DNA from 3 places in the Paenibacillus sp. FSL R7-0179 genome. Region 1 is predicted to be linked to each of the others. Evidence: riboswitches for the same ligand, from Rfam matches in the RefSeq annotation. Region 1 holds a riboswitch; each other region holds the start of a gene.

Region 1 (2,262 bases):
ATTCTGCTATTTATCTACCGGCTGTTCTGGGGATATTTCCTGTACAAATTCATTAAAAGCGCGGTTGTCCCCGTCCTGCTCCGCTACCCGGATGCGAATGCCGGCGGCAGCGGAATAGGCAGGCTGCTGTACTATATCGAAGGTCAGACCGCGCTGCGCACCGACCCTGCCGTGCAGCACTGGCTGTGGATGCTGCTGGCGCTGACAGTGCTAAGGCTGCTGGTGACTCCCTTTATCCGTGCAGGGCTGCTGCATGAGCTTCACCAGGAGCGCGCCGGAGCGCGGGGACTGTTCTTTTTTCCCGGAATGAGAAAATATGGGCTACCGATGCTGGTGTTCGGCATAGCCGAATGGGCGCTAACCCTCCTGCCGCTCTATTGGCTGCTTCCGCGTATGTACCGTCATCTGCTTAGCGGCGTTCTCGATGTACAGCTCCTGCTCAAGCTGGTGCCTTATGTGCTAGGCTGGCTGCTCTATCTCTTCCTTGTCCGCAAGCTTCTGCTCTATATGCAGTTCGGCTATACCGCAGGTAACGGCATGTTCTCCTCGCTGCTGATCTGTCTGAAGATGCTGATGCCTTCGATCGGTATATCCGTCATTCTGGGAGCGGGAAGCCTGGCCGTAATTCTGCTCTGCAGCGCCTCTGCTCTGTTCTATCCCGGATTGCCGGCTATTATGCTCCGCCAGGCCGCTCCGCTGCCCTCCACGCTGTTCAACATGTGGGGAATCGCTGCCCAGTACCATCTCTGGTCCAGTAAATCATTTCCACAATAATAAGCTGCTGAAGCGGCATACTAAAGAGAGTCACAGCCCCTTATCAGGGAGCAGGACTCTTTTTTGCATGAACCGGAGGACAAAAGCATTTGCAAAAGAGTAAATCCTCTGATACAATGATGGCTGTACTAGTAGTAACAAACTTGTAATATTTAAAGCAAAATCTTCCGTAACTATTGCAATTTAATCAATGCCGATAAGTCACTGTTCTGGTGCATAAAACGCCGAATTCCCTGCACCGGGAAGTGGGGGAACCATATTTTGGGTGAATTGATCTCGCTTTAGAGGGGTCATAGGGGAACCTTCTACCGAATCCTTAAGCTAACCTCGCAGGCCCTGGAAGGAGTACATCTTTTGATTAGTCAGAATTTCAAGAAAAAATGCACCGCAGCAGCGCTGGGTCTTGTGATGGTATTCACACTCGGAGCAGGCAGTGCCTTCGCAGATTCCAAAATGGATACTGTGATTTCAAAAACCATTGGGACGTCGTATAAAACCGGGGGCACAACCACCAGCGGCTTCGACTGTTCCGGATTTACCAAGTATGTGTTCAAGAATGTAGGACTTTCCTTGCCCCGCACCTCGAAAGCACAGTACAAAGTTGGAACAAGTGTATCTAAGAGCAATCTGCGTTCCGGTGATCTCGTGTTCTTCAATACCCTGGGTAACGGAGTGTCCCATGTCGGTATTTATGTTGGAAACGGGAAGTTCGCACAGTCCTCAAGTTCACGTGGTGTAACCATCAGTTCGATGAGCCAGTCCTACTGGGCCAACCGCTACGTTGGCGCCAAACGAGTAATGAGCACAACAGCCTACCAAGCTGTCGCTTACGATTGAACCTTTTGAAGCATACCCCGAATATTTCAGCCTCTAACAACTAAATGTAACTTATACGAGCCCGGGATGATTATTGCCGTAATCATTTCCGGGTTTTTCCTTTTCCTTATTCTACCTTTTACCCGAATCTACAGCCTTGAAACAGCATTTTCTTGCAAAAACAAAGAAAAAATCATATAAAATAATGCCTGCGCATAGTTATGAGTCTTCCGAAAGGGCTATAACTCTAAAAAACAGCAAAAAAGATGCATTAATATGTTATAAGTGATTGCCAAGCGCTTTAGTCTTTGTTACAATTATCGCAGTGAGCTTTTAGTAACATTTTTGTAATTATTGAATCGCTTTTAACAAAGGTTTTGTCATGTATTGAATGAACCGCTAATCCTAATCAACAGTCGTGCCGAGTTCCCTAATGAATTAGGGAAACGGGGGAACCACTTTGGGTGAATTGACCTCCTATTCTAAGAGGGGTCATAGGGGACCTTCAACCGAACCCTTAAGCTAACCTCGTAGGCATTGGAAGGGGTATTTACTTTTGAAGAAGAAGCTAGCAGCCGCAGTACTAAGCTTGTCCATTATCTTCACCATCGGAGCAGGAAGCGCTTTCGCGGATTCCAAAATGGATAAAGTGATCGACAAAGCCATCGGAAC
Region 2 (2,262 bases), on a different contig from region 1:
GCAGGAAGATGAAGGCCATCCACACACTGGAGAATTTGGTGATGATGAAGATCATGGTGATCGTTAATGTAGTTAGCATCCCCACCGTATTCACAGCGAACTTGCTCTGCCAGCCTTGCGGCTTCGTCCGGTACCACTGGACCATCATGCCAAGCTGCGACAGCGTGAACGGAATGAATACCCCTACTGCATATAATGGAATGAGTCCTTCCGTATTCCCGTGAAATGCCGCTACCAGCACTGCCGACATCACGCCGAGGAAAATAATACCGTTGGAGAAGCCCAGCCGGTCGCCGCGCACCATGAAGGCATGGGGCAGATATTTGTCTTTGGCGAACATGAACGCCAGCAGCGGGAAGGCTGAGTACGCCGTGTTGGCTGCCAGGAACAGGATAACCGCCGTAATCCCCTGAATGAAGAAGTACAGTCCGCCGCGGCCGAAGGTAGACTCGGTAATCTGTGAGACCACAGTGGCCTTCGCATCGGGCATAATGCCGTACCAGTAAGCGAGCAGCGTAATGCCTGTGAACATCACCCCGAGAATGAGGCCCATGAGCATCAGCGTTTTGGCTGCATTTTTCTCCGCCGGCGCTTTGAAGTTAGGAATCGCATTGGAGACAGCCTCAACCCCGGTCAGAGCCGAACAGCCGGAGCTGAATGCCTTCAGCAGCAGGAACATACTCACGTTCGACACCGCCGAGCCAATCTCAGGAATTTGCGCATGAGCGCCGCCAGTTAAATATTTGAAGATCCCTGCGATAATCAGCACGAAGATGGAGACGACGAACAGATAGACCGGGATAGCGATGAACGAAGCCGATTCGGTCACCCCGCGCAGATTAACAATCGTTAAGAGTACGATAACAGATACCGCTATGAGGACACTATGATTATGCAGACTTGGAAAAGCTGAAGTGATCGCATCCGTCCCCGCCGAGGCGCTTACGGCCACCGTCAGAATGTAATCCACCAGCAGCGAGCCGCCGGCCAGTAAGCCGGTATGCACCCCAAGATTGCTTTTGGCGACAATGTACGCGCCCCCGCCCTGGGGATAAGCGAAGATCGTCTGCCGGTAGGACAAAATCAGAATAGCCAGCAGGCCCAATACGGCTAATGCGATTGGCAAGGAGTACCAGATGGCGGTGAACCCGGCGGCCACCAGTACGATTAGAATTTGTTCTGTTCCGTAGGCTACAGACGAGAGCGCATCAGAAGACAGGACAGCCAGTGCTTTCACCTTGGATAACTTTTCATGATCGAGTTCGTTCGACTTCATCGGACGCCCGATCAATAGTCGTTTTACCTTGCTTACCATTGTAGTAACAGTTCCTCTCTTGGTTAAGTTGAAACGGGCTTTCCCTGCGCTGTTTTCATAAGTGGATTTCATAAATGCAGGCACCAAAATAAGCATACGGAAATGATCCGCATGCCTTAGAGTGCATGGTCATTATCCCACTTGTAGCTTACGAGGTTAGCTGGCGGATTCGGACTGTGGTAGCCCTACGGTTACAGGCCCTTGCGGCCCGTTCCGATTCACCCCTTTTGGCCTTGGCCAAAGTGTGGTTCCCCCGTTTTTCCATCCGGAAAATTCAGCGCATATTCAACTTCTCACAAGGACTAATATTAAGCTACAACGCGTCTTCCGTAAAGCGTGGAAACAAATGAAAAAAGAATGAAAAGCACTCAAAACAACCAAATTCATCATCCGGTATGTCTTGGTCTTTCATTCTCTTTCATTATCCCTTTAACACGTGATTTTACAGGGTTTTTGTATATTATTTTTTGCTAAAATTAAGGGCATTCTCTTCTCTTCCTTCTGCCCCTCAGCTTCTTACTCCGCAGGCTCCTCCTTGCGTCCTGTCCAGAGCAGAATGGAGATTAAGGCAAAGGCTATAAGTGCAAGCAGAGGGACCGTTACAAATCCGAACCAATTCAGATAGTCCTTGTTGCACGGTACGCCGATGGTGCAGGGAAGCACCTTGCTAAGGGCGGGAATTTTCTGCTCTGCATAGTGATAAATAGAGATGCAGCCCCCGATCAGACTAAGAGGAAGCACATAAGGAATGATCCGCTTGTCCGCCCGGTAGGTGGCGATCCCCAGCAGGAACAGCTGCGGGTACATGAATATCCGCTGGAACCAGCACAGCCTGCACGGCTCGTAATGCAGGACCTCACTGAGATACAGGCTACCCGCTACAGCCACCACACAGACGAACCAGGCCAAGTACAGACAATTACGCCGGCAGAAGGCAGAGAAGGCGG
Region 3 (2,262 bases), 510 kb from region 1:
CTGATCTACCACTCAGGCATCGCGAGTATCCTTTACCGCTTGGGGGATAACGGGGATTGGCAAGCTTTTGTAGAGAATATCGATGCTCTCTATCTGTCGGATGAAGGCGTGAACGGGGAGCCGGGGGAGATCGGCGGATTTACAGGCTTGTTCAATTTCATCGGTTCTGTTGATGCCCACCAGCATGACTCCTTCGCTGATTTCGAGTACTATAGAGTGAAGAATTACTAACAGGAGTGGTGAATGGTTGTGAAGAAAAGCAGACAAACCCCAATGCTGGTTGGGGCCTCTATCCTGCTCATTATTGTCAGCAGCTTGATCCCCTCGGATCAGTCGACATGGCTGGGGGCGTTACAGACCCTAATGCTGGGAGCCGGATTACTCGGCTGCTGTATGGCTTTTTGGCGGTTTGCCAAGGGCGGCAAGGGTGGTAAGAGCGGGAAAGGCAAGAGCTGAGTTCTATGTACTGAACAGTTGGCGGAGACAGGATCGGTTCATGGGATGGTTGAGCTATGAAAGGTGAGCCAGGCACAGTATGGGTGCGTGATGGCGCTGAGAGTCAAGGACTAAGTCGCGGCGGATGCTGCGGCTTTTTTTGATATGCTGTGGGGTCCCGCAAAGTACCTCAGTCATCATCGAAGCCAGAGCCCCATTTTGAGGGGCGGATTTTGTTTTGTAGGCGGACTCAGAGGCCTTTATTTTGTGAAAAAGACCGATTATCTCCCCGTTGCGGACTGAGAGGACGTTAACGGGCTGTTTGGAGCGCCAAATGAGGCAGAATGGGTTAATTAAGCGCCTCTCAGTCCGCATGGACTTCAGAACAGTCTCATTTGCCGAAATAGCGGATTTGTAGTCCGCAGCCCGCCCGCCACATCAGACTCCTTCTGCCGCATCCGTATCCTGATTCCGCCACATCAGACTCCTTCTGCCGCATCCGTATCCTAATTCCGCCACAGCCAACTCGTTCCGCCGCACTCATTCCTGTATCCCACGAATCCCGCGTTATTCCCAGTCTCATCCCGCCGAAGGGCGGTGGACCGCAGGCAAGGCCGAATGTGCGGCTGCCATCTGTTCGCGTATTCCTCTAAGCCGGGCCTTCAGCTCGGGGATGCTGCACTCCAGGATCTGGCTGATGTCGGGCAAGGGGAGCTGGATGCCGTACCATAAGGCACTGGCAACGTGATCGTCCCAGTTGAGCACAGAAGCGGAGCGGCTATGGTTCCGCGCGAGCGCGGCACATTGGCGGATGCACTCTCTGTAAGCAGACGCAGCAGCGCTGTCTCCAGTGAGGCTGCCCTTCAGCCACAGTGGATGGAGGGCAGCGAAGGTGGCGGTGGTTGCTTGTTCGGCGCGGGCGCCTTTGTCCAGCAGCAGGCAGCTAAGCGCATAGACGGGACCGCTATATTGCTGGGTGTAGTGGTTGAACCCGGCAGCAGCTGTCAGTTTGGGCGGTAAGGGGTCAGGCATGTGGTCACGTTCCTTTCAGAATCTATACTGTGCAGTTCATTCCAGCGCGCAAAAAACCGCAGGCAGAGGAGGACCTCTGCCTGCGGTTGTGGGTAACAGGGCGTAAGACGCCTGGCACAAAAGCTTGGCGGATCAGGACTCTCTCCTTACGCTTACGAGGTTAGCTGTCGGATTCGGACGGTGAGAGTCGCCCTACCTGCCGGAGACCTGCGCGTGGCATTCTCCTTCGGATTCACCCCAAGTCGGCCTGACGGCCGGATGGTTCCCCCGTTTTCCACATGACGGAAATTCAGCGTGCATGCATATGCTCATTTTCATGAATGCATTCATTTGCTTTCAACACGAATCATACTCTCTTCGGAGGGGGTTTGTAAAAATGGAAAAGAGTGCTATTCGCCTTGTTTTCAGCAAATGCCTGAATAGCTGCGCATAGGAAAGCCAAAACACCTATATGTAGCAGATTATCCGCCATTTATCTCGCTCAAGCGCTGTTTTTTATTTTTGGCAGACGGCGGTGGGGATGAAGGCCCCTTGTATTAGACTACCACCACAGCGGAACCTTCTGATTCTTCCAGGCAATAATCCGCTTCACCTCACGAACGGCTCCTGTTGTAATCTCATAGCCGCTACGCTCGGTGGCATGAAGGTCCAGGAAATGCAGCATCCCTCCATAAGTCCCCACGGCCAGCAATGTCTCATCCGCATTGACAGCTAAGCCTGATATAGTGCTTCCGGCATAATAACGCCACAGCTCCCGCCCCTCTAGGTCAATGAGCGTCAAGTAGCCATAGGCGT

Evidence for each region. A riboswitch is a leader RNA that binds a small molecule or an ion and turns the genes downstream of it on or off. The one in region 1 is predicted to bind cyclic di-AMP.
Region 2: linked by a shared signal. The riboswitch ahead of MKX63_RS29635 (APC family permease) and the one ahead of MKX63_RS03845 (C40 family peptidase) in region 1 are both predicted to bind cyclic di-AMP.
Region 3: linked by a shared signal. The riboswitch ahead of MKX63_RS01655 (hypothetical protein) and the one ahead of MKX63_RS03845 (C40 family peptidase) in region 1 are both predicted to bind cyclic di-AMP.

The regions. Positions count from the first base shown of each region.
Region 1 covers NZ_JBBOCC010000001.1:904,234-906,495, forward strand. The annotation lists gene MKX63_RS03840 (hypothetical protein) at 1-774, shown strand, start outside; cyclic di-AMP (ydaO/yuaA leader) riboswitch at 987-1,125, shown strand; gene MKX63_RS03845 (C40 family peptidase) at 1,183-1,611, shown strand; cyclic di-AMP (ydaO/yuaA leader) riboswitch at 2,000-2,142, shown strand; gene MKX63_RS03850 (C40 family peptidase) at 2,147-2,262, shown strand, end outside.
Region 2 covers NZ_JBBOCC010000002.1:3,069,162-3,071,423, forward strand. The annotation lists gene MKX63_RS29635 (APC family permease) at 1-1,315, opposite strand, end outside; cyclic di-AMP (ydaO/yuaA leader) riboswitch at 1,445-1,605, opposite strand; gene MKX63_RS29640 (disulfide oxidoreductase) at 1,832-2,262, opposite strand, start outside.
Region 3 covers NZ_JBBOCC010000001.1:396,476-398,737, reverse strand. The annotation lists gene MKX63_RS01665 (family 43 glycosylhydrolase) at 1-231, shown strand, start outside; gene MKX63_RS01660 (hypothetical protein) at 250-456, shown strand; gene MKX63_RS01655 (hypothetical protein) at 1,015-1,467, opposite strand; cyclic di-AMP (ydaO/yuaA leader) riboswitch at 1,603-1,772, opposite strand; gene MKX63_RS01650 (WD40 repeat domain-containing protein) at 2,009-2,262, opposite strand, start outside.